2 regions of the Kocuria sabuli genome follow, and region 1 is predicted to be linked to the other one. Evidence: predicted binding sites of a transcription regulator. Region 1 holds the regulator's gene; the other holds the start of a gene.

Region 1 (9,562 bases):
GGCCATGGCCAGGTAGGTCTTGCCCGTGCCGGCCGGGCCGATGCCGAAGACGACCGTGTGCTCGTCGATCGCGTCGACGTAGGTCTTCTGGTGCTGGGTCTTGGGCCGGATCGTGCGGCCGCGGCTGGAGAGGATGTTCTGGGTCAGGGCTCCGCTCGGGCGGGCGGAGAGGTCCCGGCCGATGAGCCCGAGCAGCTGGGTGATGACCTGCGGGGTGACCGCGGTCTCGCGCCCGGCCAGGACCTTGAGCTCGTCGAAGAGCGTCGTGACGATCTGCACGGGCCCGCTCGGCCCCTCGATGCCGAGCTCCAGCTCCCGCGGGCGGGTCACCAGCCCGGGGAACGCCGTCTCGACCTGGCGCAGGGTGTCGTCCCCGGAGCCGAGGCAGCGGACCATCGTCTCGCGGTCGGGGAAGGTGACGACGGTGCGGGCCGTCAGGGGGTGCGTGGTGCCGGGCAGCGTCTCAGTCATGGGTCCGGCTCGGGGGCCGTGCTCTCGCTCTCTCGATGGGTGCCGCCGACGTGCACGGCGCGGTGGTGCGTGGTACGGGCCGGCCCCCGGGACGGGGCAGCCCTCCCTCCAGGGTACCGCGCGGGTCCTCCGCCCGGGCACGCCCGGGCGGACATTCCGATTTGGTATCGGTCACGGTGGACGGAGCCTCCCGGCCGCGGGAGCTCCCGGCGCTGTGCTGGAATGGTCGGGTCCTCCGTCAGGGGGACGGGTGCGGCCCCCGGGCGGGCTGCACCGGCATCCCCCCACCGACCCCGGAAAGTCGAGGTGTGCGTACCCATGGCCGCTGAGCCTTCCGGGTCCGTTCCCGCGCGCCGTCGGCGCGCGGCCGCGCTGTCCGCGACCTGCCTGCTGGTGCTCGCCGGGTGCGGCCTCGACCGGGATCCGGGTGGCACGGCCCCCGCCCCGGGGAGCGCGCCCGCGGCTGTGGCCGCCCCCGCCACCGCGCCCAGCGCGACGAGCACCGGCGACGGCACGGTGGCCACCACGAAGGTCCCGCTCTACTGGGTGGGCACCGCCGACGGGGAGCAGCGGCTGTTCCGCGAGTTCCGGGACGCCGCCGAGGGCCCGACGGCCGTGGACCCCATCGCGGCGGCGGCCGCGCTGCTGACGACCTCGGCCCCCGAGGACCCGGACCACCGGACCTACTGGTCCCCGGTGGACCAGGTGGGCAGCTCCACCTCCCCGGGCGGGACGATCACCGTCGACCTGCCGTCCGAGGCCTTCCGCTCGCGCCTGGACGAGGGCGAGGCCCGACTGGCGCTGCAGCAGCTCGCCCACACGGTCACGGCCGCGGCGAGCACCGCGGGGCTGCTGCCGCAGAGCTCGGAGCCCGAGGTCGTCGTCCTCGTCGACGGCCGGGCCCGCGAGGAGGTCTTCGGGTCCGTGCGGCTCGACCGGCCGCTCCGGCCCGACGAGGACCTCGAGGCGCCCCTGTGGCTCCTCGACCCGCGGGCGGGCCCGCACCCCGACGGCGCCGTCACGCTCTCCGGGCGCGCCCTGGAGGGCGTCGGCGAGTGCCGGTGGACGGTCACGGACGAGGACGGGGCGACGGTCTCGAGCGGGACGCTGCCCACCGTGCCGCGGGGCGACGGGACCGTCGGGTTCCGCACGGAGCTGAAGCTGTCCCCGGGGACCTACGAGGTGGCGGTCACGGGCCGCACCGCCGAGGACGAGCCCGTGCACGACGCCAGCACCGTGGAGGTCGCTCCCCGCTGAGCCGCCCCGGCCGGGCCGGCCCGGTGCTGCTCGGCCCCGGGCGGGCAGGCCCGATCCGGTGCGCTAGCCGGACGCGCCGGCCCAGCGGCCCAGGGACGCGCTGAGCACCGCGAGGGCGGCCGGCCCGGCGGTGGAGCTGCGCAGCACCTCGGGGCCGAGCCGGACCGAGCCGGCGCCGGCCTCGGACAGGGCCTCGAGCTCGGCGGGGGCGATGCCGCCCTCCGGTCCCACGACGAGGACGATCCGCTCCGCGCCCGCCCAGGGCGTGCGGGGGGCGCCCAGCAGGTCGGCGAGACCGTCCGTGGCCTGCTCGTGCAGGACGAGCCCGGCGGTGCCCGGCTCACGGAGCAGCGCGGCGAGCTCGCGCGTGCCGGCCAGGGGCAGGACCTCGGGCCAGGCCGCACGACGGGACTGCTTCGCCGCGGCCGCGACGGTGTGCACCCACTTCTCGTGGCTCTTGGCGGCGCGCTCCTTCTTCCACCGGACGATGGAGCGCTCGGCCTGCCAGGGCACCACGGCGTCGATCCCGAGCTCGGTGGCCGTCTCGACCGCGAGGAGGTCGCGCTCGCCCTTGGCGAGCGCCTGGGCGAGCACCAGCCGGGGCCGGCGGACGGGGTCGGCGCCCACCTCGGCGAGGCGCACGTCCATGCTCTCCCTGCCCGCGGCCAGCAGCTCCCCGGTCGCCCGCGCGCCCGCGCCGTCGACGAGCTCGAGGAGCTCCCCCGGGACCAGGCGGCGCACGGTGACGGCGTGGCGGGCCTCCGGCCCGGTGACCGTGAGCACGGCCCCGGGGCCGAGCCCGCCGAGTCCGCCGGCGTCGACCTTGAAGACGGGCAGGCTCACCGGTCGAAGCGGTCCTTGAGCCGCGAGAAGAAGCCGCCGGAGCCGGCCGGGCTGTCCAGCGTGGTGCCGGTGGCCTGCTCCTCGCCGCGCAGCCGCGAGAGCTGCTCCAGCAGGGCGCGCTGTTCGTCGTCGAGTCCCGTGGGGGTCTCCACCTCGAGGTGGACGAAGAGCTCGCCGCGCCCGCCGCCGCGCAGCCGGGTCGCGCCGAGGTCGTGCAGGGTGACGGTGTGCCCGGTCTGGGTGCCGGGGGTGACCGGCACCTCGCGCTCACCGTCGAAGGTTTCGAGGGTCACGGTGGTGCCCAGGGCCGCGGAGGTCATGGGCACGCTGACCCGGGCGTGCAGGTCGTCGCCCTGGCGCTCGAAGGTGGGGTCCGGGTCGACCTTGAGCTCGACGTAGAGGTCGCCGTTGGGCCCGCCCGCGGTGCCCGCCTCGCCCTGGCCGGAGAGGCGGATGCGGTTGCCGGTGGAGACCCCGGCGGGGATCTTCACGGTCAGGGGGCGGCGGTCGCGCACGCGGCCCTCGCCGTAGCACTCGTGGCAGGGGTGCTTGATGACGGTGCCGAAGCCCTGGCAGGTGGCACAGGGGGCCGCGGTCACCACGGTGCCGAGGATCGACTGGACCTGGCGCTGGACCTGCCCGGCGCCGTGGCAGACCTCGCAGGTCTCCGGGCGGGTGCCCTCCTGGCAGCACGTGCCGTCGCAGGTGGGGCAGACTACGGCGGTGTCCACGGTGATCTTCTTCTCGGTGCCGAAGACGGCGTCCTTGAGGGACACCCGCACGTTGATGAGCGCGTCCTGGCCCTGGCGGGTGCGGGAGGCGGGGCCGCGGCGGCCCGACCCGGACCCGCCGGCGCCCTGGAAGAAGGTGTCGAAGATGTCCTGGAAGCCGAAGCCCGTGCCGGGGAAGCCGCCGCCGAAGCCGGTGTCGGTGCCGTTCTCGTTGCCGGTGGCGTCGTAGACGCGCCGCTTCTCGGGGTCGGCGAGGACGTCGTTGGCGTGCGAGACGCGCTTGAACTCCTCCGCGGCCGAGGGGCTGGGGTTGACGTCCGGGTGCAGCTTGCGGGCCTTCTTGCGGTAGGCCTTCTTGATCTCTTCCTGGCTGGCGTCCCGGGACACGCCCAGGGTCTCGTAGTGATTGCTCACCGTGGTCCGTTCTGTCGAGAGGTCTGGTGGAAGGTCTGGCGGAGGGCCCCGGTGCCGGGGCCCGCGGGGGGCTCAGCCCCCGAGGATACGGGAGAGGTAGCGGGCGACCGCGCGCACGGCGGCCATCGTCGAGGGGTAGTCCATGCGCATGGGGCCCACCACCCCGACCTTGGACTGGGGTCCGTAGCCGGTGGCGACGACCGCGGCCTCGGACAGGGGTCCCGCGGCGTTCTCCGTGCCGATGCGCACGGCCACCCCACGGGCGTCCTGCTCCATCTCGGAGAGCAGCCGGAGCATGACGACCTGCTCCTCGAGGGCCTCGAGGACCGGGCCGATGCTCAGGTGGAAGTCCCCGGTGGACCGGGCGAGGTTGGCGGTGCCGGCCATGACCATGCGGTGCTCGGCGCCGCCGGCGGCGAGGGCGCCGACGGTCTCGGCCACCGTGGCGGCGGCCGGCCGCAGCGGGGGCGCGACGTCGGCGATCATCGTGACCAGGGCCTCCGGCACCGCGACCAGGGAGCGCCCGACGGCGGCGGCCAGCACCCGGGCGCGCAGCTCCAGCAGCTGGGTCTCCTCGAGGGGGGCCCGCAGCACGGCCACGCGCTGGGCGACCCGCCCGTTGGTGGGGATCAGCACGACGAGGACCCGGCCGGCCCCGAGGTCGACGACCTCCACGTGGCGCACGGTGACCCCGGACGCGTGCGGGTACTGCACGACCGCCACCTGGTGGGTGAGCTGGGCGAGCAGGCGCACGGTGCGCTCCATGACGTCGTCGATGTCCGCCGCGTCGTCCAGCAGGCTCTGGATCGCCCGGCGCTCCGGCCCGGACAGCGGCTTGACCGCCGCGATCTGGTCGACGAACGTCCGGTAGCCCTTGTCGGTGGGGATCCGGCCGGAGCTCGTGTGGGGGGCCGTGATCAGGCCCTCCTCCTCGAGCGCGGCCATGTCGTTGCGCACGGTGGCAGAGGAGACGCCCAGCCGGTGCCGCTCCACCAGGGCCTTGGAGCCCACGGGCTCGCGGAAGTGCACGTAGTCCTCCACGATGGCCTGCAGGATCTGCAGTCGTCTCGGATGGTTCACGTCGCTCCTCCCTGTTCTCCCTGTTCTCCCCCGGCGCCCGGACCGCCTGGCACTCGGGCGCCCACAGTGCCAGCGCGGTCCAGTGTAGCCCCCGTGTCCGACGACCGGGCCGCCCGCCCGGGTTTGGTACGCTTCCGGCTGATCCGCGCCGGTCGCGCGGGACCGCGACCCGGGAGGACGAGCATGAGCGACCACGGCTGGGGCCCGCGCAGCCTCGACGACGACTCCCTCGCCCGCCGCCGCCCCCCCGCCGCGCAGGTGCCGGTCGCCCCGGGCCTGCTCCTGGAGGACGTCACCACCGGCTGGGTGGGGGCGGTCGTGTCCCTGGAGACGATCGGCGGGATGCGCGTCATGGGCCTGGAGGACCGCCGGGGCCGGGTCAAGGCGTTCCCGCTCGGACCGGGCTTCCTGCTGGAGGGCGAGCCCGTCGTCGTCGTGGAGCCCCGCCGGGCGCCGGCGCCGAGGAAGCCGGCCCGCACCCGGTCGGGCTCCGTGGCCGTGGAGGGCCTGCGGGCGAGCACCGCCAGGGCCTCCCGCGTCTGGGTCGAGGGCTACCACGACGCCGAGCTCGTCGCGAAGGTGTGGGGTCACGACCTGGCCGTCGAGGGCATCGTCGTGGAGCCGCTGCACGGCGTCGACGACCTGCCCGCGGCCGTGCGGGAGTTCGGCCCCGGACCGGGCCGGCGGCTCGGGATCCTCGTGGACCACCTCGTGGCCGGCTCCAAGGAGTCCCGGATCGCCGAGCGGACCATGCGCCTGCCCGGGGCGGCCGGCAACGTCCTGGTGCTGGGCCACCCGTACGTGGACATCTGGCAGGCCGTCCGGCCCCGCGTGCTGGGCATCGAGGCCTGGCCCGTGGTCCCGCGGGGCACCGACTGGAAGACCGGCACCGCGGCGGCCCTCGGGTGGCCGCACCGCACGCCCGGCGACCTGGGGCGCGCGTGGCAGCACATCCTCTCCCGCGTGGACAGCTACGCGGACCTCGAGCCCGCGCTGCTGGGCCGGGTCGAGGAGCTCATCGACTTCCTCACCGCGCCGGGGGCCTGAGCGGGACCCGGCCGGGCGGGCGCGACCAACATCACGTCACAAACGCACACGTTGCACCGGCGGGTCCCGCGCAACCCGCGCGCCGGCCGGTAGAATCGTCCTACGCCATCCACCGACCGCGGCCGTGCCGCGGTCCCGCCGCCGAAGGACGCCCGTGCCCGTGCAGACCGACCCCCGATCGAGCCACGAGGACGCCGAGGCCCCGTTCGAGGGCCTCTCCCCCGTGGCGCAGCCGCTGACCGTCACCGAGGACCACCAGTGGGCGACCCTGGCCCACTTCGGCGGGGTGGTCGGTGTCGTGCCCTCGTTCCTGATCCACCGCGTCTTCCGCGGCCGGGGGCGGTTCACCGAGCAGGAGTCGATGGAGGCCATGAACTTCACCTTGCTGCCGACCCTCGTGGTGGTCGCCGGGATCCTGCTGGCACCCGTCCCCTACATCGGCTGGCTCTTCGCGCTCGCGGCCACCGCCGCCTGGCTGCTGCTGGCGGTCGGCTCCCTGGCCGGCGGGATCCGGGTCAACCGCGGGGAGCCGCACCTCTACCGCTTCAACACCCGTCTCTACGACCGGCTCGTGGAGAGGCTGCGCGAGCGCTCCCGGGGGCGCTCGGCCCGCCGCTGAGCCGTCCGCCCTCAGGCGAGCAGGCGCCGCACCACGGCGTCGCCCAGGAGCCTCCCCCGCAGGGTGAGCACCACCGTGCCGTGCAGCGCCTGCGCCGGTTCCACCATCCCGTCGGCGATCAGCCCGGCCACCGCGGCGCGCCCGTCGTCGTCGAGGGCCGCCACGGGCAGCCCGTCCCGGATCCGCGCCTCCAGCATGACCCGTTCGAGGTGACGGGTGCCCGCGTCGAGGACCTCCCGCCCCGCCGCGGGCGAGTGCCCGGCACGCACCCGGTTCGTGTAGGGCACGGGGTGCTTGAGGTTCCACCAGCGGGTCCCTCCGACGTGCGAGTGCGCGCCGGGGCCGATCCCCCACCAGTCCTGGTTGTGCCAGTAGGCGAGGTTGTGCCGGCTCCGGTGGGCCCGGGCGTCGGCGCCGCCGGCGGGCCGGGACCAGTTGCTCACCTCGTACCACTCGAAGCCCGCGTCCCCCAGGACCCGGTCGGCCAGCTCGTACTTGTCGGCCTGGTCGTCGTCGTCGATCGGCGGGACCTCCCCGCGCCGCATCCGGGCGGCGAGCCGCGTCCCGTCCTCGACGATCAGGGAGTACGCCGAGACGTGGTCGGGCGCGTAGCCCACGGCCGTGCGCAGCGAGTGCTCCCAGTCGGCCAGGGACTCCCCCGGGGTGCCGTAGATCAGGTCCACGCTGACGCCCAGCCCGGCCTCGCGGGCCCACGCGACGGCCCGGGGGACGTTGTCGGGGTCGTGGGTGCGGTCGAGCACGGCGAGCACGTGCGGGGCCGCGGACTGCATCCCGAAGGACACCCGGGTCACCCCGGCCTCGGCCAGCACCCGCAGGGACCGCGGGCTCACGGAGTCCGGGTTGGCCTCGGTGGTGACCTCGGCGCCCTCGGCGAGCCCGAACGTGTCCCGCGCCGCGTGCAGGACCGCCGCGAGGTCCTCGGCGGGCAGCAGCGTGGGGGTGCCGCCGCCGAGGAACACGCTGTGCAGGGGCCGCACGGCCACGCCGGAGGCCTCCAGCACCCGGCGGGCCCATCGCACCTCCGCGGCGGCGTCCGCGGCGTAGGCGTCCTGGGAGACCCCGGCGCCGAGCTCCGTGGCCGTGTAGGTGTTGAAGTCGCAGTACCCGCAGCGGACCGCGCAGAACGGCACGTGGACGTAGAGGCTGAGCGTGCGCTCGGCGGAGCCCTCCGCGGCGGAGGCCGGCAGCCGCCCGTCGAGCGGTCCGGGCAGCCCCTCGGGCTGGGCGGGGGCCACTACTTCTTCTTGTCCTTCGCCTCGTCGGAGGACAGCGCCGCGACGAACGCCTCCTGGGGCACCTCCACCCGGCCCACCATCTTCATCCGCTTCTTGCCCTCCTTCTGCTTCTCGAGCAGCTTGCGCTTGCGGGAGATGTCGCCGCCGTAGCACTTGGAGAGCACGTCCTTGCGGATCGCCCGGATGTTCTCGCGCGCGATCACGCGCGAGCCGATGGCGGCCTGGATGGGCACCTCGAACTGCTGGCGCGGGATGAGCTCGCGCAGCTTGCCGGTCATCATCACCCCGTAGGAGTAGGCCTTGTCCCGGTGGGTGATCGCGCTGAACGCGTCGACGGGCTCGCCCTGCAGGAGGATGTCCACCTTGACGAGGTCGGCGGCCTCCTCGCCCTCGGCCTTCCAGTCCAGGGACGCGTAGCCCTTGGTCCGGGACTTCAGCTGGTCGAAGAAGTCGAAGACGATCTCCGCGAGGGGCAGCCGGTAGCGCAGCTCCACCCGGTCCTCGGAGAGGTAGTCCATCCCCTTCAGCTGGCCGCGCTTGGACTGACACAGCTCCATGATGGCGCCGATGAACTCGGACGGCGCCAGGACCGTGGCGGCGACCATGGGCTCGCGGATCTCGGCGATCTTGCCCGCGGGGAACTCGGAGGGGTTCGTGACCACCCGCTCGGAGCGGTCCTCCAGGGTGACGTTGTAGCTCACGGACGGGGCGGTGGAGATCAGGTCGAGGTTGAACTCGCGCTCCAGGCGCTCCCGGACGATCTCGAGGTGGAGCAGGCCCAGGAACCCGCAGCGGAACCCGAAGCCCAGGGCCGCGGAGTTCTCGGGCTCGTAGACCAGGGCGGCGTCGTTGAGCTGGAGCTTGTCCAGGGCGTCGCGCAGCACCGGGTAGTCGGAGCCGTCGATCGGGAACAGCCCGGAGAAGACCATCGGCTTGGGGTCCTCGTAGCCGCCCAGGTTCTCCGCCGCCGGGCGCTGGTGGTTGGTCACGGTGTCGCCCACGCGGGACTGGCGCACGTCCTTGACCCCGGTGATCAGGTAGCCGACCTCCCCCACGCCCAGGCCCTCGGTGGGCTTGGGCTCGGGCGAGATGACGCCGATCTCCAGCAGCTCGTGCTGGGCGCCGGTGGACATCATCTTGATCCGCTCGCGCGGGGTCAGCCGGCCGTCGACCACCCGGACGTAGGTGACCACGCCGCGGTAGGTGTCGTAGACGGAGTCGAAGATCATCGCCCGCGACGGGGCGTCCTCCCGGCCCACCGGGGCCGGGACCTCCTGGACGATCCGGTCCAGCAGCGCCTCGACGCCCTCGCCGGTCTTGCCCGAGACCCGCAGCACGTCGTCGGCGTCCACGCCGATGAGGTTGCCCAGCTCCTGGGCGTACTTGTCCGGCTGCGCGGCGGGCAGGTCGATCTTGTTCAGCACCGGGATGATCGTGAGGTCGTCCTCCATGGCCAGGTAGAGGTTGGCCAGGGTCTGCGCCTCGATGCCCTGGGCGGCGTCCACCAGCAGCAGCGCGCCCTCGCAGGCGGCCAGGGACCGGGAGACCTCGTAGGTGAAGTCCACGTGCCCCGGGGTGTCGATCATGTTGAGGGCGAAGTCCTCGCCGGCCACGTTCCAGGGCATCCGCACGGCCTGGGACTTGATCGTGATCCCGCGCTCGCGCTCGATGTCCATCCGGTCCAGGTACTGCGCCTTCATCTCCCGCGCGGTCACCACGCCCGTGGCCTGCAGCATCCGGTCCGCCAGCGTGGACTTGCCGTGGTCGATGTGGGCGATGATGCAGAAGTTGCGCAGGATCGACGGATCGGTCGAGGCGGGAACCGGGGGGTTGACGGCCAGCGG
Region 2 (21,739 bases), on a different contig from region 1:
GGCCCGGCCCGTGCCCGGTTTCGCCGAGGCGCAGCCCACGGCGTCGTCGCTGGGGCTCGCGGCCCTGCGCCTGCGGGCCCGCGGCGAGGGGCCGGGGGCGGACACGACCCCCCTGTACCTGCGCGAGTCCGACGCGAAGGTCCCCGGTCCCCGGAAGAAGGCCCTCGCGTGAGCGCCCCGTCCGCACCGGGGACCCCCTGGACCCTGCGCCGGATGACGGCCCGGGACGTCCCCGTGGTGCACGCCCTCGAGCAGCAGCTCTTCCCGGCCGACGCCTGGCCGCTGGAGATGTTCCAGGCCGAGCTGGCCCAGCCCGTCTGCTGGTACTGGGTGGCCGAGCAGGACGAGCGGATCGTCGGCTACGCGGGGCTCATGTGCATCCGCCCGGTGGGCGACGTCCAGACCATCGCGGTGCTCCCCGAGCACGAGGGACGCGGGATCGGCTCCTCGCTGCTGCGCACGCTGCACGGACGGGCGCGGGAGCTGGGCGCCACGGAGGTGCTGCTCGAGGTCCGCGCCGACAACCCGCGCGCCCAGCAGCTCTACCGCCGCTTCGGCTACGAGCACATCCACACCCGCCCCCGCTACTACCGGGACGGCACCGACGCGCTGATCATGCGCCTCGACCTCACCGCGCCGGAGCCCCCGGCCACCCCGACCACCCCGACGGAGGGAAGCCGATGACCGACGGACCCCTGGTGCTGGGCATCGAGTCCTCCTGCGACGAGACGGGCGTCGGGATCGTGCGCGGGCGCACCCTGCTCGCCAACGTCGTGTCCTCCTCGATGGACGAGCACGCGCGCTTCGGGGGCGTGATCCCCGAGATCGCCTCCCGCGCCCACCTCGACGCGCTCGTGCCCACGCTGCGCGAGGCCCTGGACCGGGCCGGCGTGGGCCTCGACGAGCTGGACGCCCTGGCCGTGACCTCCGGCCCGGGCCTGGCCGGGGCGCTCATGGTGGGCGTCGCTACCGCGAAGGCGCTCGCCGTGGCCACCGGCAAGCCCCTGTACGCCGTCAACCACCTCGTGGCCCACGTCGGCGTGGGCGTGCTCGAGGACTCGGGGATCGAGGGCTTCCGGGGCGCCTTCGACGACGGCCTGCCCCGCGACCTCGGCGCGCTGCTGGTCTCCGGCGGGCACACCGAGATCCTCGCCGTCGACGACCTCTCCCGGGACGTGCGGCTGCTCGGGGCCACGATCGACGACGCGGCCGGCGAGGCCTACGACAAGGTGGCCCGGGTGCTGGGCCTGGACTACCCGGGCGGCCCGGCCATCGACGCCGCCGCCCGGACCGGGGACCCCACGGCCTTCCGCTTCCCCCGCGGACTCACCGCCGGCAAGTACCTGGGCTCCGCCGAGCGCCCCGGCCCGCACCGCTACGACTTCTCCTTCTCCGGGCTCAAGACCGCCGTGGCCCGCGTCGTCGAGGCCCACGAGGCCGAGGGGCGCGCGGTCCCGGTCGCGGACGTCGCGGCGTCCTTCCAGGAGGCCGTGGCCGACGTCGTCACCCGCAAGGCCGTCCTCGCCTGCACCGAGCAGGGGCTCGGCACGCTCCTGCTCGGCGGAGGGGTGGCCGCCAACTCCCGGCTGCGGGAGCTCACGGCCGAGCGCTGCGCCGCGCACGGGATCGAGCTGGTGGTCCCGAAGCTGTCCCTGTGCACCGACAACGGGGCGATGGTCGCAGCGCTCGCGGCCCGCGTCGTGGCCGGGGGCCGCGAGCCCTCGGGCCTGGGCTTCGCCGCCGACTCCTCCCTGCCCGTCACGACCGTCTCGGTCTGAGCCGGCCCGCGGGCCTCAGGACACGGGCGTGACGAGGGTGCCGTCGGCCAGGTAGCTGCGCAGGTTGTGCAGGGTGAGCTCCGCCATCGCCCGCCGGGTCTCCACCGTGGCGCTGCCCACGTGCGGGAGCAGCACCACGTTCTCGAGCTCGCGCAGGGCGGCGGGCACGTGCGGCTCGGCGGCGTAGACGTCGAGCCCGGCCCCGCCCAGCCGCCCCTCCCGCAGCGCGGCGACGAGCGCGGTCTCGTCCACGACGGAGCCGCGGGCCACGTTGACGAGGTACCCCTCCGGCCCGAGGGCGTCCAGGACCCCCGCGTCGACCGTCCCGGTGGAGTCCGGTCCGCCGGGGACGGCGACCACGAGGACGTCGACGGCCGCGGCGAGGTCGGCGGGGGAGCCGTGGTAGGCGTGCTCGACGCCGGGGACCGGCCGCCGGTTGTGGTAGTGGATCTCGCAGTCCAGCGCCGCCAGGCGGCGGGCGACGGCCCGGCCGATCCGGCCCAGGCCCAGGATCCCCACCCGCCGGCCCGAGGCGTGGGCGGTCAGCGGGTAGTTGCCGGACGTCTCCCACTGCCCGCGGCGGACGAAGCGGTCGGCCGCGGAGAACCGGCGCAGCACGTCCAGGTACAGGGCCAGTGCGGTGTCCGCCACGGCGTCGGTGAGCACGTCGGGGGTGTTGCTCATGCGGATCCCGCGCGCGGCGGCCTCGGCGGCGTCCGTCCCGTCGTAGCCGACGCCGAAGTGCACGACGGCCTCGAGCCGGGGCAGGCGGCCCATGAGGTCCCGGTCCACCCCCGTGCGCCCGGAGCACACCACCACGCGCACCTGCTCGGCGTGCCGGTCCAGGAACCCGTCCCGCGCGGCGGGGTCGGCGGGCAGGCGCAGGGCCGCGAACTCGGCGGCGAGGGTCTCCTCCACCAGGGGGTGCAGGGCACCGATCTGGAGCACGGGTCCTTGCGGCGGGGCGTCGCCCGGGCGGGCAGGGGTGGGGTCGGTCATGTCGGCAACCTCGGGATCGGGCGTCCGCGCGGCCGGGGCGCGGACTCGGGCGGACGGGACGGTCAGTCGTTCTCGCGGGTGCGTCGGACGATGTCGAGGGCCACCGCGCGCAGGTCCCCGCCGTGGGCCCGGGCCACCGCGCGCTGGCGCTGGTAGCCGGCGCCCTCCTCCATGATCCGCTCCACGTCGGAGAGCTCCTTCGAGCAGCCCAGCCGCGCGGCGACGGGCTCCAGGCGGTCGAGCAGCTCGGTCAGGTCCTCGCACAGGGCGCGCTCGGTGTTCTCCGGTCCGGTGATGACCTCGGCGTCCAGGCCGTAGCGGGCGGCCCGCCACTTGTTCTCCTGGATGTGCCACGGCTTCAGGCGGGCGGGGGCCCGGCCGGCGTCGAGGTCCTGGGAGAGGGACTCCGCGAGGCACTGGGTGAGGGCGGTGAGCGCCCCGACCTCCCAGAGGGTCGAGAGCCCGTCGCAGAAGCGGACCTCGTCGGTGCCCAGCCGCGGCACGGGGCGCACGTCCCAGCGCGCCTCGCTCAGCTCCTCGATGATCCCGGTGGAGACCATGTCCTCGATGCACTGCTCGTAGGCGTCCCAGGACGGGAAGTGGTAGGGCAGCCCGGCGGTGGAGAGCTGCTGGAAGATCATGGAGCGCTGGGACGCGTAGCCGGTGTCCTCGCCCGCCCAGAACGGGGAGTTCGAGGATAGGGCCAGCAGGTGGGGGTAGTAGGTCAGCAGCCCGTCGAGCACCGGCAGGGCCTTGGCCCGGGCGTCCAGGCCCACGTGCACGTGCACCCCGTAGATGACCATCTGGCGGCCCCAGTACTGGGTTCGGTCCACGAGCTTGTGGTAGCGCTGCTTGTCGGTGACCTGCTGGTCCTGCCAGCGCGCGAAGGGGTGGGTGCCCGCGGCGAAGATCTCCAGGCCCTGCGGGTCGGTCACCGTGCGGATCTCGTCCATCATCTCGGCCAGCTGCTCGGTGGAGTGGGCGACGTCGCGGCACACCCCGGTGACCATCTCGACCGTGTTCAGCAGGAACTCCCCGGTCAGCTGCGGGTGGTCGCCGTCGGTGCCCCACTCGGGGCGGGCGTCCAGGACCGCCTCGAACGTCTCCCGGCCGCGCGGGACGAGATCGCCCGTGGTGGCGTCCACGAGGGCGATTTCCCACTCGACGCCCAGCGTCGACTGGGCGGAGCGGGCGAACGAGATCTCCACGCGGCAGGTCCTCCGTGTTCTGCGGGCGTGCTCGCCCGCGCGGTGCGGGCCGGATCGGCCCGGTCGGGTGCGGACCGGATCGTCCGCGGCGACCTCAGTCTACGGTTTCGACGACGAGGACGACGCGCCTCTCGCCGGCCCCCGGGCCCGGCCCGCCGTCCGGGGCGGGCGCGGCGGTCCTGGTCAGCACGAGCGTGGCCCGGCCGGGGCCCCGGGGCGCGAGCTGGCGGCGCAGCTGCTCGGGGGTCACGTCGGTGCCGCGCTTCTTGATCTCGAGGGTGCCGACCTCGTGCTCCCGCACCCACCGCCTGAGCACCTTGACGGTGTGCGGCAGCACCTCCCGCACCCGGTAGGCGCGGGCCAGCGGCGTGCGGACGAGCTCGTCGGAGGACAGGTAGGCGATCCGGGGGTGGATCAGCCGCGCGTCCAGCTGCCGGGCGAGGTCGGCGACGAGGCCCGCGCGGATCACCGCGCCGTCCGGCTCGTACAGGTACGACCCGACGGGGCCCACGACCGCGTCCGCGTGGGCGGGGTCGAGGTCCTCCGCGCTGGTGAGCTCCGTGGCGCCGTGCTCGGAGAGCACGAGCGCCGCCCGCCGGACCCCGGGCCGGGCCACCGCGTTGAACCAGAGCACGGCCTCCACCACGTCCCCGCGCTCGGAGACCCACTGCGCCTCGCAGCCGGCCGGGACGGCCTCGTGGGGGATGCCCGGGCCCAGCTTCACGCCGACGGGCAGGCCCCGGGCGGCGAGGCCCTCGACGAAGGACAGGGGCGGGGAGAACGCCTCGGGGTCGAAGATCCGCCGGGTCCCGGACGACGAGGTCGTGCGCCGGGCGGGGTCCAGCCACACCCCGTCCGGCGGTCCGCCCGGCAGGGCGGAGAGGTCCAGGGACGCGGCGTCGGCGTGCAGGACCGTGGCCTCCGGGAAGGGGGCGAGGTTGAGGGTGGCCACCGCGGCCGTGGTCTCGTCGAGCTCCACGGCGGTGACCCGCCGGTCGAGGGAGGCCAGCGCGAGCGCGTCGGCGCCGATGCCGCAGCCGAGGTCGGCCACGTGGGCGAGGCCGGTGTCGGCGAAGCGCCGGGCGTGCAGGGCGGCCACGCGCAGCCGGGTGGCCTGCTCCAGCCCGGCCCGTGTGAAGAGCATGCGGGCGGCGAAGTCCCCGAACTTCTCCCGGGCCCGGGTGCGCAGCTTCGCCTGGCTCAGGGCGGCGGAGACGAGCTCTGGGGCGTGCCCCTCGGCCCGCAGCCGTGTGACGGTGCGCAGCGCCTCCGCCTCGTCGTAGGGGCCCAGGGAGTCGAGCAGGGCCATGCCCTCCCGGGTCAGCAGCGGGGCGATCTCGCGGGGGTCGCCGGGGGTGTCGGAGCTCATGGGTGCCGTTCGGGTCGGAGGTGCCGGAGGACGTGCCGGGCGGAGGACCGGACGGAGGATCAGACGAAGTAGATGCCGATGCGGTGCCCGTCGACCTGCTCCACCCGGATGTCGATGCCGTAGATCTCCTGCAGCACGTCCGGTCGCATGATCTCATCGGGGGTGCCGTGGTGCAGGAGGGCGCCGTCCTTCATGGCCATGATCCGGTCGGAGTAGCAGGACGCGAAGTTGATGTCGTGGATGACGAGCACCACGGTCTTGCCGAAGTCGTGGGTCATCTGCCGCAGCAGCCGCATCATCTCCACGGCGTGCTTCATGTCGAGGTTGTTGAGGGGCTCGTCGAGCAGGACGTAGTCGGTGTCCTGGGCGATGACCATGGCGATGAACGCCCGCTGCCGCTGCCCGCCGGAGAGCTCGTCCACGTAGCGGTCCGCGAGCTCCTCCAGCTGCAGGTAGCGCAGCGCCCGCTCCACGTGCTCCCGGTCCTCGGCGGTGTGCCGGCCCTTCGAGTGCGGGTGGCGGCCGAAGGCCACGAGGTCCCGCACGCTCAGCCGCACGCTCAGGGTGTTCTCCTGGCGCAGGATGGACAGCTTCCGGGCCAGCTGGTCCGAGGGGGTGGAGAGGATGTCGAGCTCGTCCACGAACACCGTGCCCCGGTCCATCGGCAGCAGCCGGGCGGCCATGGACAGCAGGGTGGACTTGCCCGCCCCGTTGGCGCCGATGATCGAGATCAGCCCACCCGACTCGATGCTGCCCGAGACGTCGTCGACGACGGTCTGCGTCCCGTACCTCTTGGTCAGGCCGGTCAGTTCGATCACGATGCACTCCTGTTCACTTGATGGACCCCCGCAGCAGCATGACGAGGAACAGCAGCCCGCCCACGAACTCGATCACGATGCTCAGCGCGGTGTCGAAGGCGAAGACCTGCTCCAGGACCACCTGGCCGCCCACGAGGGCGATGATCCCCAGCAGCACCGCGATGGGCAGGACGTGGCGGTGCCGGAACCGCCGGCACAGGGCGTAGGCGAGGTTCGCCACGATGAGCCCGAAGAAGGTGATGGGCCCGACCAGCGCGGTGCACACGCCCACGAGCACGGAGCACACCACGAGCACGGCGGTCACGACCCGGGTGTGGTCCACGCCGAGGCTGATCGCGGTGTCCCGGCCGAGGGCGAGGACGTCGAACTGCCGGCGCAGCGCGACGGCCGCCAGCGTCGCCAGCCCGACGAGCACGAAGGACAGGCGCAGGAGGCCGGTGTCCACGTTCGTGAAGGACGCGAACATCGCGTCCTGCAGGACGACGAACTCGCTGGGCTCGAGCAGGCGCTGCAGCAGCGAGGAGACGCCGCGGAACACGGTGCCGAAGACGATGCCGACGAGCAGCACGAGGTGCAGCGACCTGCCCGAGCCCGTGAACAGCCAGCGGTAGATCACCCAGCTGAACGCGACCATGAGCCCGAGCTCGAGCCCGAACCTGGTCCCCGTGCCGAGGGCGACCACCCCCGTGGAGCCCAGGAGGAACACCAGCACCGTCTGGATGAGCACGTACAGGGAGTCGAAGCCCATGATCGACGGGGTGAGGATGCGGTTGCCGGTGATCGTCTGGAACAGCACGGTGGACACGCCCACGGCGTAGGCGACGAGCACCATGGTCAGCACCCGGTTGATCCGGCGCGGCAGGACGTAGCCGAGGTCGCCGCCGAGGTCGACGGTCAGGTAGAGGGCCACGGACGCGGCCGCGAGCACGGCGAGGATCCCGATCCAGGCGCCCGGTGCCAGGCGCGGGCGCGGGCCGCCGCGACGGGCCGTCACGGCGGCGGGCAGGGGGGAGGTCCTGGCGCTCACCGGTTCCGCCCCCGCAGCAGCAGGGCCAGGAACAGCACGCCGCCGACGACGGCGACGATCGTGCCGACCGGGATCTCGTACGGGTAGCGGATCACCCGGGCCAGGATGTCGCAGGCCAGCACGAAACCCGCCCCGAGCACGGCGACCCAGGGGACCGTGCGCCGGACGTTGTCCCCGACGAGCATCGAGACGAGGTTGGGCACCACGAGGCCCAGGAAGGGGATCGACCCGACGGTCACGACGACCACGGCGGAGATCAGCGCGACCAGGGTCATGCCCAGCGCCATGACGCGGCGGTGGTCGATGCCCAGGTTGGTGGTGAACTCCTGTCCCATGCCCGCCACGGTGAAGCGGTCGGCGGCCACGTAGCCGACGACCGTGAGGGCCAGGACGAGCCACAGCAGCTCGTAGCGGCCGCGCAGCACCCCGGAGAAGTCCCCGATCATCCAGGCGTTGAGGCTCTGCAGCAGGTCGAAGCGGTAGCCGAAGAAGGTGGTCACGGACGCGATGACGTTGCCCAGCATGATCCCCACGAGGGGGACGAGCAGGGAGTTGCGCAGCGGGATGCGCTGCAGGACCAGCAGGAACAGGCCCGTCCCGGCGAGGGCGAACAGCGAGGCGACGCCCATCTTCGCCATCAGGGGCGCCGCGGGCAGCAGCAGGGTCACCACGAGCAGGCCCGCCTGCGCGGACTCGACCGTGCCCACGGTGGAGGGCTCCACGAACTTGTTGCGGGCCATCAGCTGCATGATCAGTCCCGCCACGGACAGGGCCAGCCCGGCCAGGACGACCGAGGCGGTGCGCGGGAAGCGGGACACGGCGATGACCTCCACCGAGTCCCGGAAGCCGTCGAGGTCCCCGGCGGCCAGCTGGCGCCACAGGGACCACGGCGTGACGTCGAGGACGCCCACGAACGTGCTGACCACCGCCAGCACGAGCACGACGGCGCTCGCCGCGACGAGGTGGCGGGCGTCGCGGAGGGCGGCGGCCCGCGGGTCCACCGACGACGAGCCCGCCGGTGCGGCGGCGGTGGGGGGAGCGGTCACGACGGTGCTCATCGTCGTCCGGTGGCTGTCATCGGGATCCTTCCGATTCGGGGCGGCGCGGGCCGGGAGGGGGCCGGGGCGCCCGGCGCGGCGGTGGCGATCGCCGGGCCGGGCGCCCCGGGGTCCGCCCGTCCGTCAGCGGGTCAGGAGAGGGACTCCTGGACCTCGGTGATCATGGACGGGAAGTTGTTCAGGCCGAAGCCGACGACGTACCAGCTGGCGCTGTCGAGGTAGGTGATCCGGTCCTGCTGGGCCGCGGCGGTGCCGTTGACGAGTTCGTTGTCGAGGACCTGCTGCGCGGCCTCGCCGCCGGACTGCCCGATCGCGGTGTCGCGGTCGAGGACGTAGATGCGGTCCGGGTCCGCCGCGGCGATCGCCTCGAAGGAGACGGCCTCGCCGTGCCGCCCGTCGGCCTGGACGTCGGTCGCGGACTCGAGCCCCAGCAGGTCGAAGACGACGTTGCCGAAGCGCGAGGCCGGGCCGTAGGCGTTGACCTCCCCGGCGTTGGTCAGCAGGAACATGGCGGTGCCGGCGCCGGCGGCCTGCTCCGCGGTCTCGGCGATCTGCTCGTCGATCGCGGCCAACTTCTCCTCGACCTCGGCCTCCTTGCCGAAGATCGCCCCGAGCGTCCCGGACTGCTCGGTGAAGGAGGCGAGGGGGTCGGTCTCGTCGATCGACAGGTCGACGGTCGGGGCGATCTCGGAGAGCTCGTCGTAGAACTCGGCTGTGCGCCCGGAGATGATGATCAGGTCGGGGGCGGCCTCGGCGACGGCCTCGAGGTCCGGCTCCTTCATGGCACCGGCGTTGACGTACTCGTCCGAGCGGTACTCGGCGAACTGGTCGGGCAGGCTGCCGCCCTGGGGCAGTCCCTGGACGTCCTCGCCGAGGGCCTCCATCGAGTCGAGGACGCCGAGGTCGAAGGTGATCACGTCCTCGGGGGAGACCGGGACCTCGGTGGTGCCCTGGGCGTGCTCCACGCTGACGGTCTCCGCGGAGGCCGAGCTCTGCGTCTCGTCGGCGGTCGCGGCCCCGGAGGTCGAGCAACCGGCGAGGGCCAGGACCGAGGCGGCGGCCAGCAGGGCGGTCGAGCGCTGTCGGGAGGTGCTGTTCATGGTCTTCCTTCGTGCAGGGCGCCGGCGTCCTCCGGGGTGGAGGGCCCCGGCGGGGTCCGGTGGGCACGACGTCCTGCCGCGGGACGGCGCGGACGTCGGGGGAGGGCACCGTTGCTCGGCCGAGGTAAGGGTTGCCTTACCGATCAACCTAGAGGGTGCCCGGCCGGTGAGGCAAATCATTGGCGAACATCCCCGTGACCTAATTCGGTCGCAGGGGAGGGGATGCCACGGTGCTGGCACTCGCCTTGACCGACTGCTAGGCGACTCCTATAGTCGGCCTTGGCACTCTCCGGGTGAGGGTGCTAAGGGCCTGGCGATCGATCGGCACCGCGACGACGGTTGGTGCGCCAACCGGCCCGAAGCACGACGGCGGGTTCCGCCCGCGGTCGCCCACCGCTTTCCACGCCTACAGATAAGGAGAGATCGTGTCGGTCTCCATCAAGCCTCTCGAGGATCGCATCGTCGTTCAGCCGCTCGCCGCTGAGCAGACCACCGCTTCCGGTCTCGTCATCCCGGACACCGCCAAGGAGAAGCCCCAGGAGGGCAAGGTCCTGGCCGTCGGCCCCGGTCGTGTCGACGACTCCGGCAACCGGATCCCGGTCGACGTCAAGGAGGGCGACGTCGTGATCTTCTCCAAGTACGGCGGCACCGAGGTCAAGTACAACGGCGAGGAGTACCTGGTGCTCCCGGCCCGCGACGTCCTCGCCGTCGTCGAGAAGTAGTCCTGGCGCAGACCGCGCAGTCCTGACGAAGGGTGCCTGCCGCACACGCCCCGCGGGGCCCGCGGCGGGCACCCTTCGTCGATCCGTTTCCCCGAACCCCGCTGGACCACCAGCCACGCAGAAGGAGCCATCGTTCATGGCCAAGCAGCTGGCATTCGACGATGCCGCACGCAAGTCCCTCGAGAACGGCGTCAACAAGCTCGCCGACACCGTCAAGGTCACCCTCGGCCCCCGCGGGCGCAACGTGGTGCTCGACAAGAAGTGGGGCGCCCCCACGATCACCAACGACGGCGTGACCATCGCCCGTGAGGTCGAGCTCGACGAGCCCTACGAGAACCTCGGCGCCCAGCTCGCCAAGGAGGTGGCGACGAAGACCAACGACGTCGCCGGCGACGGCACCACCACCGCCACCGTCCTCGCCCAGGCGCTCGTCAAGGAGGGCCTGCGCAACGTGGCCGCCGGCGCCGACCCGCTGAGCCTCAAGCGCGGCATCGAGAAGGCCGTCGAGGCCGTCTCCGAGCGGCTGCTCGAGAACGCCCGTCCCGTCGAGGGCGTCAACGTCGCCCACGTCGCGACGATCTCCGCGCAGGACCCCGCGATCGGGGAGCTCATCGCCCAGGCCTTCGAGACGGTCGGCAAGGACGGCGTCATCACCATCGAGGACGGCTCGAGCACCGAGGTGGAGCTCGAGGTCACCGAGGGCATGCAGTTCGACAAGGGCTACCTGTCCCCGTCCTTCGTGACCGACGCCGAGCGCCAGGAAGCGGTCATGGAGAACTCCCTGGTGCTGCTGTACCAGGGCAAGATCTCCTCCGTGCAGGAGCTCATGCCGGTGCTGGAGAAGGTGCTGCAGGCCAAGAAGCCGCTGACCATCATCGCGGAGGACGTCGAGGGCGAGGCCCTGTCCACCCTGGTGGTCAACAAGCTGCGCGGCACGCTCGACGTCGTGGCCCTGAAGGCCCCCGGGTTCGGCGACCGCCGCAAGGCGATCCTGCAGGACCTCGCGGTGCTCACCGGCGGCGAGTTCATCACCGCCGAGCTGGGCATCAGCCTCGACCAGGTGACCCTGGAGCAGCTGGGCACCGCCCGCCGCGTGACGGTCACCAAGAACACCACCACGGTGGTCGACGGCGGCGGGACCCAGGAGCAGATCCAGGAGCGGGTCGCCACGATCCGCGCCGAGGTCGAGCGCACCGACTCCGACTGGGACCGGGAGAAGCTGCAGGAGCGGCTCGCCCGCCTGTCCGGCGGCGTCTCCGTGATCAAGGTCGGCGCGGCCACCGAGGTGGAGGCCAAGGAGCGCAAGCACCGCATCGAGGACGCCGTGTCCTCGACCCGCGCGGCCCTCGAGCAGGGCATCGTCTCCGGCGGCGGCACCGCCCTGGTGCACGCCGGGAAGGTCCTCGGGGAGTCCGACCTCGGGCTCACCGGCGACGCGGCGACCGCGCTCGGCATCGTCCGCCGCGCGCTGCGCCAGCCGCTGTTCTGGATCGCGCAGAACGCCGGCCAGGACGGGGCCGTGGTCGCGTCCCGCGTGGCCGCCCTCGAGCCCGGGCACGGCTACGACGCCGCGGCCGACGACTACGTCGACATGGTCGCCGCCGGCATCATCGACCCGGTCAAGGTCACCCGCTCGGCGCTGCAGAACGCCGCGTCCATCGCGGCGCTCGTGCTGACCACCGAGACCCTCGTGGTGGACAAGCCCGCCGAGGACCAGGGGCACGGCCACCAGCACTGAGCCGCCCGCCCGCAAGGACCCGTCCCGCTTCCCGCGGGGCGGGTCCTTCGTCGTCGGCGATCCTGTCCGGCTCCCGCCCGGCCGGCTCCGGTAGAGTGCGGAGGTCCACCCGACCACTGCCCGCGCCCCCGGTGGCACGGTGTTCCCAGGAGCTGCCCATGACCAGCCTTCGCGAGCAGGGCGCCCCGGCGTCCGCCGAGGCGTCGACGGCCCGGCGGGTGGCCCGGTACTCGGGGTTCCGGCCCGAGGTGCAGGGCCTGCGGTTCGTGGCGGTGCTGCTCGTGGTGGTCTACCACGTCTTCCTCGACCGGGTGTCCGGGGGAGTGGACGTCTTCCTGCTGATCTCGGCGTTCTTCCTGACCCTGTCCTTCGTGCGCAAGCTCGAGGCCGGGCAGCCGCTGGCCCTGGGCCGCTACTGGCTGCACGTGTTCAAGCGGCTGCTGCCCCTGGCGGTGCTCACCGTGCTGGGCACGCTCGTGCTCGCATGGCTGTTCTTCCCGGAGGCGCGGATCGACCGGGTCCGCACCGAGGCCCTGGCCTCGGTGTTCTACGTGGAGAACTGGGCGCTGGCCCTGGCGGAGGTCGACTACTACGCGGCGGACAGCTCCACGGCCTCCCCGTTCCAGCACTTCTGGTCCCTGTCGGTGCAGGGGCAGGTGTTCCTGCTGTGGCCGCTGGTCTTCGGCGCGGCGTGGTGGCTCCACCGGAAGGCGGGCTGGCGGCCGGTGCCGGTGCTGACGGCGCTGTTCGGCGGGATCCTCCTCGCGTCCCTGGCGTGGTCGGTGCACTCGACCGCCACGAACCAGGCCTTCGCCTACTTCGACACCCGCACCCGGCTGTGGGAGTTCGCCCTGGGCTCGCTGCTGGCCCTGGCGGTGCCGTACCTGCGGCTGCCGCGGGCGGCCCGGGTGGTGCTGGGCTGGGCCGGGATGCTGAGCATGGTCTCGGTCGGGGTGCTGATCAACGTCCAGGGGGCGTTCCCGGGCTGGATCGCGCTGTGGCCGCTGCTGTCCGCGGCCGCGATCATCGTGGCCGGGCGCTCCGGCTCACCGTTCGGGCTGGACCGGGTCCTGGCCTCGCGGCCGCTGGTGCGCCTGGGGGACGCCTCCTACGCCCTGTACCTGGTGCACTGGCCGCTGCTGATCACCTACCTGGTGCTGCGCGACCGGCCCGTGGCCGGCCCGCGCTCCGGGGTGGTGATCGTCGTGGTCTCCCTGGTGCTGGCGGTGCTGGCCACCAAGCTCGTGGAGCAGCCGTTCCAGCGGTGGGCGTGGCCGGAGCGGGACAAGCGGCGCCTGGCCGTGTCGGTGGCCGTGAGCCTCGCCCTGGTCGCCCTGCCGGTGCTCGCCTGGCAGCAGGCCGACGCCCGGCGGGCGGCCCGGCTCGCGGAGGAGGCCGCCCGCAACAACCCCGGGGCCGCCGTGCTGCAGCCCGGGTTCGAGTTCCGGGGGGACCCGGAGGCGCCCGCGCTGCCGCTGGCCTCGGCGCTGCGGGACGAGTGGGTGGGGCTGCCCGAGCCCTGCTCCGGGCAGTTCGCCCCCGAGCAGGAGCTGCTCGAGCAGTACTGCCGCCAGACACCGGTCGTGCAGGATCCCGCGCGCACGGTCCTGGTGGTCGGCAACTCCCACATGGAGCAGTTCATGGGGGCGGTGATCCCCCTGGCGGAGGAGCGCGACTGGCAGCTCGTCGCCGTCCTGCAGCCCGGCTGCGCCTTCGCCGTGCGCCCGGAGGGGGACGCGTGCCACGAGGGCAACGAGGCGGCACTCGACTACGTGGAGCAGGTCGCCCCGGACGCGGTCCTGACGACGTCGACCTACGCGGCCCGGATGGACGGGTCCGCGGAGGCGGTGTTCGGGGGATTCCCGGAGCTGGTCGACCGTCTGACGGGGCGGGGGATCGAGGTCGTCGGCTTCCGCGACAACCCCCGCTTCGACTTCGACCCCTACGCGTGCGCCGAGACCCACGGCGAGGACGCGGCCCGGTGCCAGGTCCCCGTCGAGCAGGTCCTGGCCCCGGTGAACCCGGCCGACGCCCTCCGCGACCGTCCCGGCTTCACGTCGCTGGACCTCACCGACCTGATCTGCCCCGGCGGCCTGTGCCGTCCGGTGGTGGGCAACGTATACGTCTTCTTCGATCCGCACCACCTGACCTGGACCTACACGCGGACCATGGCGCCGGCCCTCGAGGAACGCCTCCTCCAGGACCCGGCCACCGGCGGCACCGGGCTCTGACGGACTCCTCGCTTCGCCCCCTCCCCCTCCCCCCGCACGCCCCTGGAGAAGCTGTGACCCTCACGATCGACCGTTCCACCGGCCCGACCGGCGATGCCGGCGGATCCACCCGCCCGGGGGCGGGCCCGTCCCGCTACTCGGGGTTCCGCCCGGAGGTGCAGGGCCTGCGCGCGGTGGCGGTGCTGCTCGTGGTCGTCTACCACGTGTTCCTCGGCCGGGTCTCCGGGGGAGTGGACGTCTTCCTGCTGATCTCGGCGTTCTTCCTGACCCTGTCCTTCGTGCGCAAGCTGGAGTCCGGCCGGCCCCTGGCGATCGGGCGCTACTGGCTGCACGTGTTCAAGCGGCTGCTGCCCCTCGCCGTGCTCACGATCCTCGCCACCCTGCTGCTGGTGGAGCTGCTCTACCCCGCCTACGACGTCGGCCGCTGGCGCAGCGAGGCGCTGGCCTCGGTGCTGTACGCGGAGAACTGGGCGCTGGCGCTCAACGCGGTGGACTACTACGCCGCCGACCACTCCACGGCCTCCCCGTTCCAGCACTTCTGGTCCCTGTCGGTGCAGGGGCAGGTGTTCCTGCTGTGGCCGCTGGTCTTCGGTACGGCGTGGTGGCTCCACCGGAGGGCGGGCTGGCGGCCCGTGCCGGTGCTGACGGCCCTGTTCGGCGCGGTGTTCGCGGCCTCCCTCGCCTGGTCGGTGCACTCGATCGCCACGAACCAGGAGTTCGCCTACTTCGACACCCGCACCCGGCTGTGGGAGTTCGCCCTGGGCTCCCTGCTCGCGCTCGCCCTCCCGTACCTGGACCTGCCGCGGGCGGCCCGGGTGGTGCTGGGCTGGGCCGGTCTGCTCAGCATGGTCTCCGTCGGGGTGCTCGTCGACGTCCAGGGCGCCTTCCCCGGCTGGATCGCGCTGTGGCCGCTGGCCTCCGCGGCGGCGATCGTCGTGGCCGGGCGCTCCGGCTCACCCCTCGGGCTGGACCGGGTCCTCGCCTCCCGGCCCCTCGTGCGGCTGGGCGACTCCGCCTACGCCCTGTACCTGCTCCACTGGCCGCTGCTGATCACCTACCTGGTGCTGCGCGACCGGCCCGTGGCCGGGCCCCGCTCCGGGGTGGTGCTGGTGCTGCTGTCGGTGCTCCTGGCCGTGCTGGTCACCCGGCTCGTCGAGACCCCGCTGAAGGCGTGGACGTGGCCGGAGCGGAACAAGCGGAACCTGGCGGCCACGGTGGCCGCGAGCCTCGCCCTGGTCGTCGCGCCCGTGCTGTCGCTGCAGCACGCCGAGGACCGCCGGGCCACCGCGGTCCTCGCCGCCGCCGACCGCAACAACCCCGGGGCCGCGGCCCTGCTGCCGGGATTCCGCGACGTGAGCGACCCCGACGCGCCGGCGATCCCGGTCGTCACCGGCGACCACTACCGGAAGCCCGTGCTCGGCGAGCCCTGCCCCGCCGGACTGGGGGTCTCCGAGCGCTACCAGCAGTGGTGCTTCGACACCGTCCCGAACCCCGATCCCGCCGCGACCCTCCTGGTCGTCGGCAACAGCCACGTGCACATGTGGATCCCGGCGATCGAGGAGCTGGCCGAGGCCTCCGACTGGCGGGTGGTGACCTACATCCGCGGCAACTGCATGTACTCCAGCGTCGAGGAACAGGTCGCCGACCACGAGCCGTGCGCCCGCTGGCTCGAGGGCGCCGACCCCGTGGTGGAGGCGGTGGACCCGGACCTGGTGCTGGTGCAGGGCACCCGCAGCACGGACGAGGACGAGGAGCAGTTCACCCCCGGCATGGAGCAGCGCATCCGCGGCCTGGCCGAGCGCGGCATCCAGGTCGTCGGGCTGCGCGACAACGCCCGGTTCGACTTCGTCCCCGCGCAGTGCGCGGTGGACCACGGGGCCGAGGCCCCCGAGTGCGCCGCCTCCCACACGATCCTGGGCCCGGACAGCCCGCTGGCCCCGGTGGCGGACGAGCTGGCGCAGGTGTCGATGGTGGACATGGGCGACCTGATCTGCCCGGACGGCACCTGCGACCCGGTCGTCGGCAACGTGTACACCTACTGGGACAACAACCACCTCACCGTCGAGTACGTGCGGACACTGGCCCCGATGTTCGTCGAACGGGTGCGGGAGGCCCTGGCCGCCGACGGCGTCGATCCCGCCGCCGCTCCGTGAGACTCGGCACAGCCCCCTCCCGGCCCGATCCGGGGCGGCCGGAGGCCCGTAGAATGGTCGGGACTCCCTCGAAGCTGAAAGGCCCCACCGTGTCGGATACCGCCGTCCCCACCGCTCTGTCCGAGGACCCGTTCGGGTTGACCGGACTGACCTACGACGACGTCCTGCTGCTGCCCGGCAACACGGACGTCATCCCGTCCGAGGCCTCGACGCGCACCCGTCTGTCCCGGCGCATCACCCTGGAGGTGCCCCTGCTGTCCGCGGCCATGGACACCGTCACCGAGTCCCCGATGGCGATCGCGATGGCCCGCCAGGGCGGGCTCGGCGTGATCCACCGCAACCTCTCGATCGAGGACCAGGCGGAGCACGTGGACCGGGTCAAGCGCAGCGAGTCCGGCATGATCACCGACCCGGTGACCATCTCCCCGGACGCGACCCTCGAGGAGCTGGACCGGCTCTGCGGCTACTACCGGGTCTCCGGGCTGCCGGTCGTGGACGCGGAGCAGAAGCTGCTGGGCATCATCACGAACCGCGACACCCGCTACCTGCCGGAGAGCGAGTTCCCCAGGCGCCGGGTGCACGAGATCATGACGCCCATGCCGCTGGTCACCGGCAAGGTCGGGATGGCCAAGGACGACGCCCACGCGCTGCTGGCGTCGAACAAGATCGAGAAGCTGCCCCTCGTCGACGACGCCGGCCGGCTCACCGGGCTGATCACGATCAAGGACTTCACGAAGGCCGAGCAGTACCCGCACGCCACGAAGGACGACGAGGGCCGGCTGCGCGTCGGCGCCGCGGTCGGGTTCTTCGGCGACGGCTTCGAGCGCGCCATGACCCTCGTGGAGGCCGGCGTGGACGCGCTGTTCATCGACACCGCCAACGGGCACTCCCAGGGCGTGCTGGACATGATCGCCCGCCTCAAGGCCGAGACCGCCGCCGCGCACGTCGACGTCATCGGCGGCCAGGCCGCCACCCGCGCGGGCGCGCAGGCCATCGTCGACGCGGGCGCGGACGCCGTCAAGGTCGGGGTGGGCCCGGGCTCCATCTGCACCACCCGCATCATCGCCGGCGTGGGCGTCCCGCAGATCACCGCGGTCAACGAGGCCGCCAAGGCCGCCATCCCCGCCGGGGTCCCCGTCATCGCCGACGGCGGGCTGCAGCACTCCGGCGAGATCGGCAAGGCCCTCGTGGCCGGCGCGGACTCCGTGATGCTCGGCTCCCTGCTCGCCGGCTGCGACGAGTCCCCGGGGGAGCTCGTGTTCGTCAACGGCAAGCAGTTCAAGACCTACCGCGGCATGGGCTCGCTGGGGGCCATGCAGTCGCGCGGCAAGAACACCTCCTTCTCCAAGGACCGCTACTTCCAGGCCGACGTCGCCAGCGACGAGAAGCTCATCCCCGAGGGCATCGAGGGCCAGGTGCCCTACCGCGGCCCGCTCTCGGCCGTGGTGCACCAGCTCGACGGCGGCCTGCGCCAGACCATGTTCTACGTGGGCGCCCACGACGTCGCGGAGCTGAAGACGAAGGGCCGCTTCGTGCGGATCACCTCGGCCGGGCTCAAGGAGTCCCACGCCCACGACATCACGATGACCGTCGAGGCGCCCAACTACCAGCGCTGAGCGGCGACCTGGAGCATCCCCCGGAAAGGACACCATGAGCTACGACATCGAGATCGGCCGGTCCAAACGCGCCCGCCGCACCTTCTCCCTGGACGAGATCGCCCTCGTCCCCTCCCGCCGCACCCGCGACCCCCACGACGTCTCCACGGACTGGCAGATCGACGCCTACCGGTTCTCGATCCCCTTCCTGGGCGCCCCGATGGACTCGGCCACGTCCCCGGAGACGGCCATCGCCCTCGGCCGCGCCGGGGGGCTGGGCGTGCTCGACCTCGAAGGGCTCTGGACCCGCTACGAGGACCCGCAGCCGGTGCTCGACGAGATCGCGGACCTCTCCGGGGAGGACGCCCCGTCCGCCACCCGCCGGATGCAGGAGCTCTACGAGGCCCCGGTCCAGGCGGAGCTGATCACCGCCCGGCTCGCCCAGATCCGCGAGGCCGGCGTGATCGTCGCCGGCTCCCTCACCCCGCAGCGCACCGTGGAGCACTACCGGACCGTCCTGGACGCCGGCGTGGACGTCTTCGTCATCCGCGGGACCACGGTCTCCGCGGAGCACGTCTCCCGCAACCAGGAGCCCCTGGACCTGAAGAAGTTCATCTACGACCTCGACGTCCCGGTCATCGTGGGCGGCGCGGCGGGCTACACCCCGGCGCTGCACCTCATGCGCACGGGCGCGGCCGGGGTGCTCGTGGGCTTCGGCGGCGGCGCGTCCATGCGGATCCAGAACACCCTGGGCATCCACGCGGCCATGGCCACGGCCATCTCCGACGTCGCCGCCGCCCGCCGGGACTACCTCGACGAGTCCGGCGGGCGCTACGTCCACGTCATCGCCGACGGCGGCGTGGGGGTCTCCGGGGACATCGTCAAGGCCCTCGCGATGGGCGCCGACGCCGTGATGCTGGGCACCGCGCTGGCCCGCACCGCCGAGGCGCCCGGGCAGGGCTGGCACTGGGGCGCGGAGGCGCACCACGGGGAGCTCCCGCGCGGGCTGCGCACCCGGGTGGGCACGGTCGGCCCGCTGCAGGAGGTCCTCTTCGGCCCGTCCCGCCACGTGGACGGCACCTCCAACCTCGTGGGCGCCCTGCGCCGCTCGATGTCCACCACCGGGTACCTGAACCTCAAGGAGTTCCAGCGCGCCGAGGTGGTCATCCGCGGCTGAGCCCCCGCCGCGGTCCCCGGGGACCGCGGCGGGGCCGGCGGGGATTGGCGAACGTCCAGGAAGGCGCACTAGCCTTGACGGGTGCTCAAGACCGCCCTGCGCCCCCGTTCGATCCTCGCGCTGATCGTGAGCCTCGGACTGGCCGTGGGCTTCGTGCTGCTGAGCCAGTGGCAGCTGGAGTCGAGCGAGCAGGCCCGCACGGTGGCCGATCCCGCCAAGGACGTGGCCGCCCCGCTCGCCGAGGTCGCCCAGGCCGGCACCCCGGTCACCGGGACGCAGGCCGACCAGCTGGTCACCGTCACCGGCGAGTACCGGGACGGCTCCACGGTCATGGTCCCCGGACGGCTGCAGGACGGGACCGAGGGGTACTGGGCCGTCTCGGCGCTGACCGTGCCCGGCAGCGCCGGCCGGTGGCCGGACGCCGGCGGCGAGCTCACCGTGGCCGTGGCCCGGGGCTGGACCGCCGACCCCGCGGCCGTGCCGGAGGAGCCCGAGGGCCGGATCGGCGTCGTCGGCCGGTACCTGCCCGCCGAGGGCCCGGTGCCCGGCCAGGAGCTGCCCGACGGGCAGGTGGGCACGGTCTCCCCGGCCCAGCTCACCAACCTCTGGGACGCCCCCCTCTACTCCGGGTTCGTGGCCGCCTTCGCCGAGAACCCGGCCTCCGCGCCGTTCCAGCTCCGCGACGACGGGACGCTCGCCCGGGACCCCGCGCTGATGAGCCCCCGGCTGTCCGAGCTCGAGATCGACCAGCAGCCCACGGACGAGTCCGTGAACCTGCTCAACCTCTTCTACGCGGTCGAGTGGGTGTTCTTCGCCGGGTTCGCCCTCTACATCTGGTGGCGGTTCGTGCGCGACGAGTGGCTGCGCGAGCAGCGCCCGGAGGAGTACTTCTACTTCGAGGGCGAGTACTACTTCGACGCCGCGAGCGGGCGCTACTACTACTACGATCCCGAGGCGGGGGAGTACTACTGGTTCGACGACCAGCCCGGCGCCCGCACCCACGACAGGACCCAGGACAGGACCGGAGCCCACCATGACTGAACCCACCCAGCCGACCCCCTCCCCGAAGGAGCGCACCGACGGGGTGCGGGTCTCCCTCCCGCAGGACGCCCGGCCCTCGGCCGCGGCGGGTCCCGGCCGGGTCCCGCGCCGGGACGCCCTGCAGCCGCGCCGCCGCTTCGGCGGCACCGAGGCGCAGATCCGGGGCGCGCTGAACTTCTACATGGTCTGCGCCTGGATCTCCGGCACGTTCCTGCTGCTGCTCGTGGCCGAGATGATCACCCGCTACGGGTTCGGCTACGACCTGATCGCCGGGGGCACGGACCAGCTCACGGGCCGGACGGTGGCCCTGGGCTGGCAGGACCTGGAGCTGGAGAACCTCGCCGGCGGGGTCAACATCTCCACGTGGATCCTCATCGTCCACGGCTGGTTCTACGTGGTCTACCTCATCTCCTGCTTCCGCGTCTGGACGCTGATGCGCTGGCCGTTCCCGCAGCTCGTGGTCATGGCCCTCGGCGGCGTGGTGCCGTTCCTGTCCTTCGTGGTGGAGCGCAAGATCCACGCCTCGACCACCGCCGAGCTGCGGGCCAACCCGAAGGCCGCGAAGCGGTACTGAGCCCTCCCCGCGCCTGGCCTAGGATGGAGGGCGTGACCGAAACACCTGAGACCCGTACCGAGCTGGAGCAGCGCCCGGTCCTGGTGGTCGACTACGGCGCGCAGTACGCGCAGCTGATCGCCCGCCGGGTCCGCGAGGCCAACGTCTATTCCGAGATCGTCCCGCACACCTGGTCCACCGAGCAGATCCTCGCCAAGCAGCCCGCGGCGATCATCCTCTCGGGCGGCCCCTCCTCCGTCTACGCCGAGGACGCGCCGCAGCAGGACCCCGCGCTCTTCGAGGCCGGGGTGCCCGTCTTCGGCATCTGCTACGGCTTCCAGGCCATGGCCCAGGCCCTCGGCGGCACGGTCGCCCACACCGGCGCCCGCGAGTACGGCGCGACCACCGCGACGGCCGTGGGCGGACCGGGTGCCTCCATCCTGGAGGGCTCGCCCGGCACCCAGACCGTGTGGATGAGCCACGGCGACTCCGTCGTGGAGGCGCCCGCCGGCTTCGAGGTCCTCGCCTCGACGGAGACCACCCCGGTCGCCGCGTTCGCCGACGACGCCCGCCGCCTCTACGGCGTGCAGTGGCACCCGGAGGTCAAGCACTCCGTGCACGGGCAGAAGGTGCTCGAGCACTTCCTGTTCGACGGCGCGCAGGTCGAGCCGAGCTGGTCGACCGGCAACATCATCGAGGAGCACGTCCAGCGGATCCGCGAGCAGGTGGGCTCCGCCTCCGTGATCTGCGGGCTCTCCGGCGGCGTGGACTCCGCCGTGGCCGCAGCCCTGGTCCAGCGCGCCGTGGGCGACCAGCTCACCTGCGTGTTCGTGGACCACGGCCTGCTCCGCGAGGGCGAGGCCGAGCAGGTCGAGAAGGACTTCGTCGCCGCCACCGGCGTCAACCTGTACGTGGCCGAGGAGAAGGAGCGCTTCCTCGGCGCCCTCGCCGGCGTCACCGACCCGGAGCAGAAGCGCAAGATCATCGGCCGGGAGTTCATCCGCTCCTTCGAGGCCGCCGCGGAGGCCGTCGCGAGGACCGCCGCCCAGGAGGGGGAGCCCGTGCGCTTCCTCGTCCAGGGCACCCTCTACCCCGACGTCGTCGAGTCCGGCGGCGGGGAGGGCGCCGCGAACATCAAGAGCCACCACAACGTGGGCGGGCTGCCGGAGGAC

Evidence for each region. Region 1 encodes HrcA, which represses chaperone genes, less so after heat shock. Its sites were predicted from a motif close to TTNGCACTCGNNNNNNNCGAGTGCNAA; they were not measured.
Region 2: groES (co-chaperone GroES) is a predicted target of HrcA. The motif match lies at 9,591-9,617, and genes of this name have one in related genera.

Annotation. Positions count from the first base shown of each region.
Region 1 is NZ_JAVHZE010000010.1:31,537-41,098, forward strand. It holds gene RE027_RS11095 (PhoH family protein) at 1-471, opposite strand, end outside; gene RE027_RS11100 (GerMN domain-containing protein) at 790-1,728, shown strand; gene RE027_RS11105 (16S rRNA (uracil(1498)-N(3))-methyltransferase) at 1,792-2,571, opposite strand; gene dnaJ (molecular chaperone DnaJ) at 2,568-3,716, opposite strand; gene hrcA (heat-inducible transcriptional repressor HrcA) at 3,789-4,796, opposite strand; gene RE027_RS11120 (DUF3097 domain-containing protein) at 4,980-5,843, shown strand; gene RE027_RS11125 (DUF4870 domain-containing protein) at 5,998-6,462, shown strand; gene hemW (radical SAM family heme chaperone HemW) at 6,474-7,718, opposite strand; gene lepA (translation elongation factor 4) at 7,718-9,562, opposite strand, start outside.
Region 2 is NZ_JAVHZE010000006.1:22,930-44,668, reverse strand. It holds gene tsaB (tRNA (adenosine(37)-N6)-threonylcarbamoyltransferase complex dimerization subunit type 1 TsaB) at 1-172, shown strand, start outside; gene rimI (ribosomal protein S18-alanine N-acetyltransferase) at 214-684, shown strand; gene tsaD (tRNA (adenosine(37)-N6)-threonylcarbamoyltransferase complex transferase subunit TsaD) at 681-1,778, shown strand; gene RE027_RS07985 (2-hydroxyacid dehydrogenase) at 1,794-2,777, opposite strand; gene RE027_RS07980 (glutamate--cysteine ligase) at 2,840-3,985, opposite strand; gene RE027_RS07975 (THUMP-like domain-containing protein) at 4,080-5,354, opposite strand; gene RE027_RS07970 (iron ABC transporter ATP-binding protein) at 5,414-6,172, opposite strand; gene RE027_RS07965 (iron chelate uptake ABC transporter family permease subunit) at 6,186-7,199, opposite strand; gene RE027_RS07960 (ABC transporter permease) at 7,196-8,245, opposite strand; gene RE027_RS07955 (siderophore ABC transporter substrate-binding protein) at 8,389-9,357, opposite strand; gene groES (co-chaperone GroES) at 9,783-10,079, shown strand; gene groL (chaperonin GroEL) at 10,216-11,817, shown strand; gene RE027_RS07940 (acyltransferase family protein) at 11,976-14,048, shown strand; gene RE027_RS07935 (acyltransferase family protein) at 14,102-16,201, shown strand; gene guaB (IMP dehydrogenase) at 16,255-17,817, shown strand; gene RE027_RS07925 (GuaB3 family IMP dehydrogenase-related protein) at 17,852-18,973, shown strand; gene RE027_RS07920 (SURF1 family cytochrome oxidase biogenesis protein) at 19,055-20,014, shown strand; gene RE027_RS07915 (DUF3817 domain-containing protein) at 20,007-20,588, shown strand; gene guaA (glutamine-hydrolyzing GMP synthase) at 20,612-21,739, shown strand, end outside.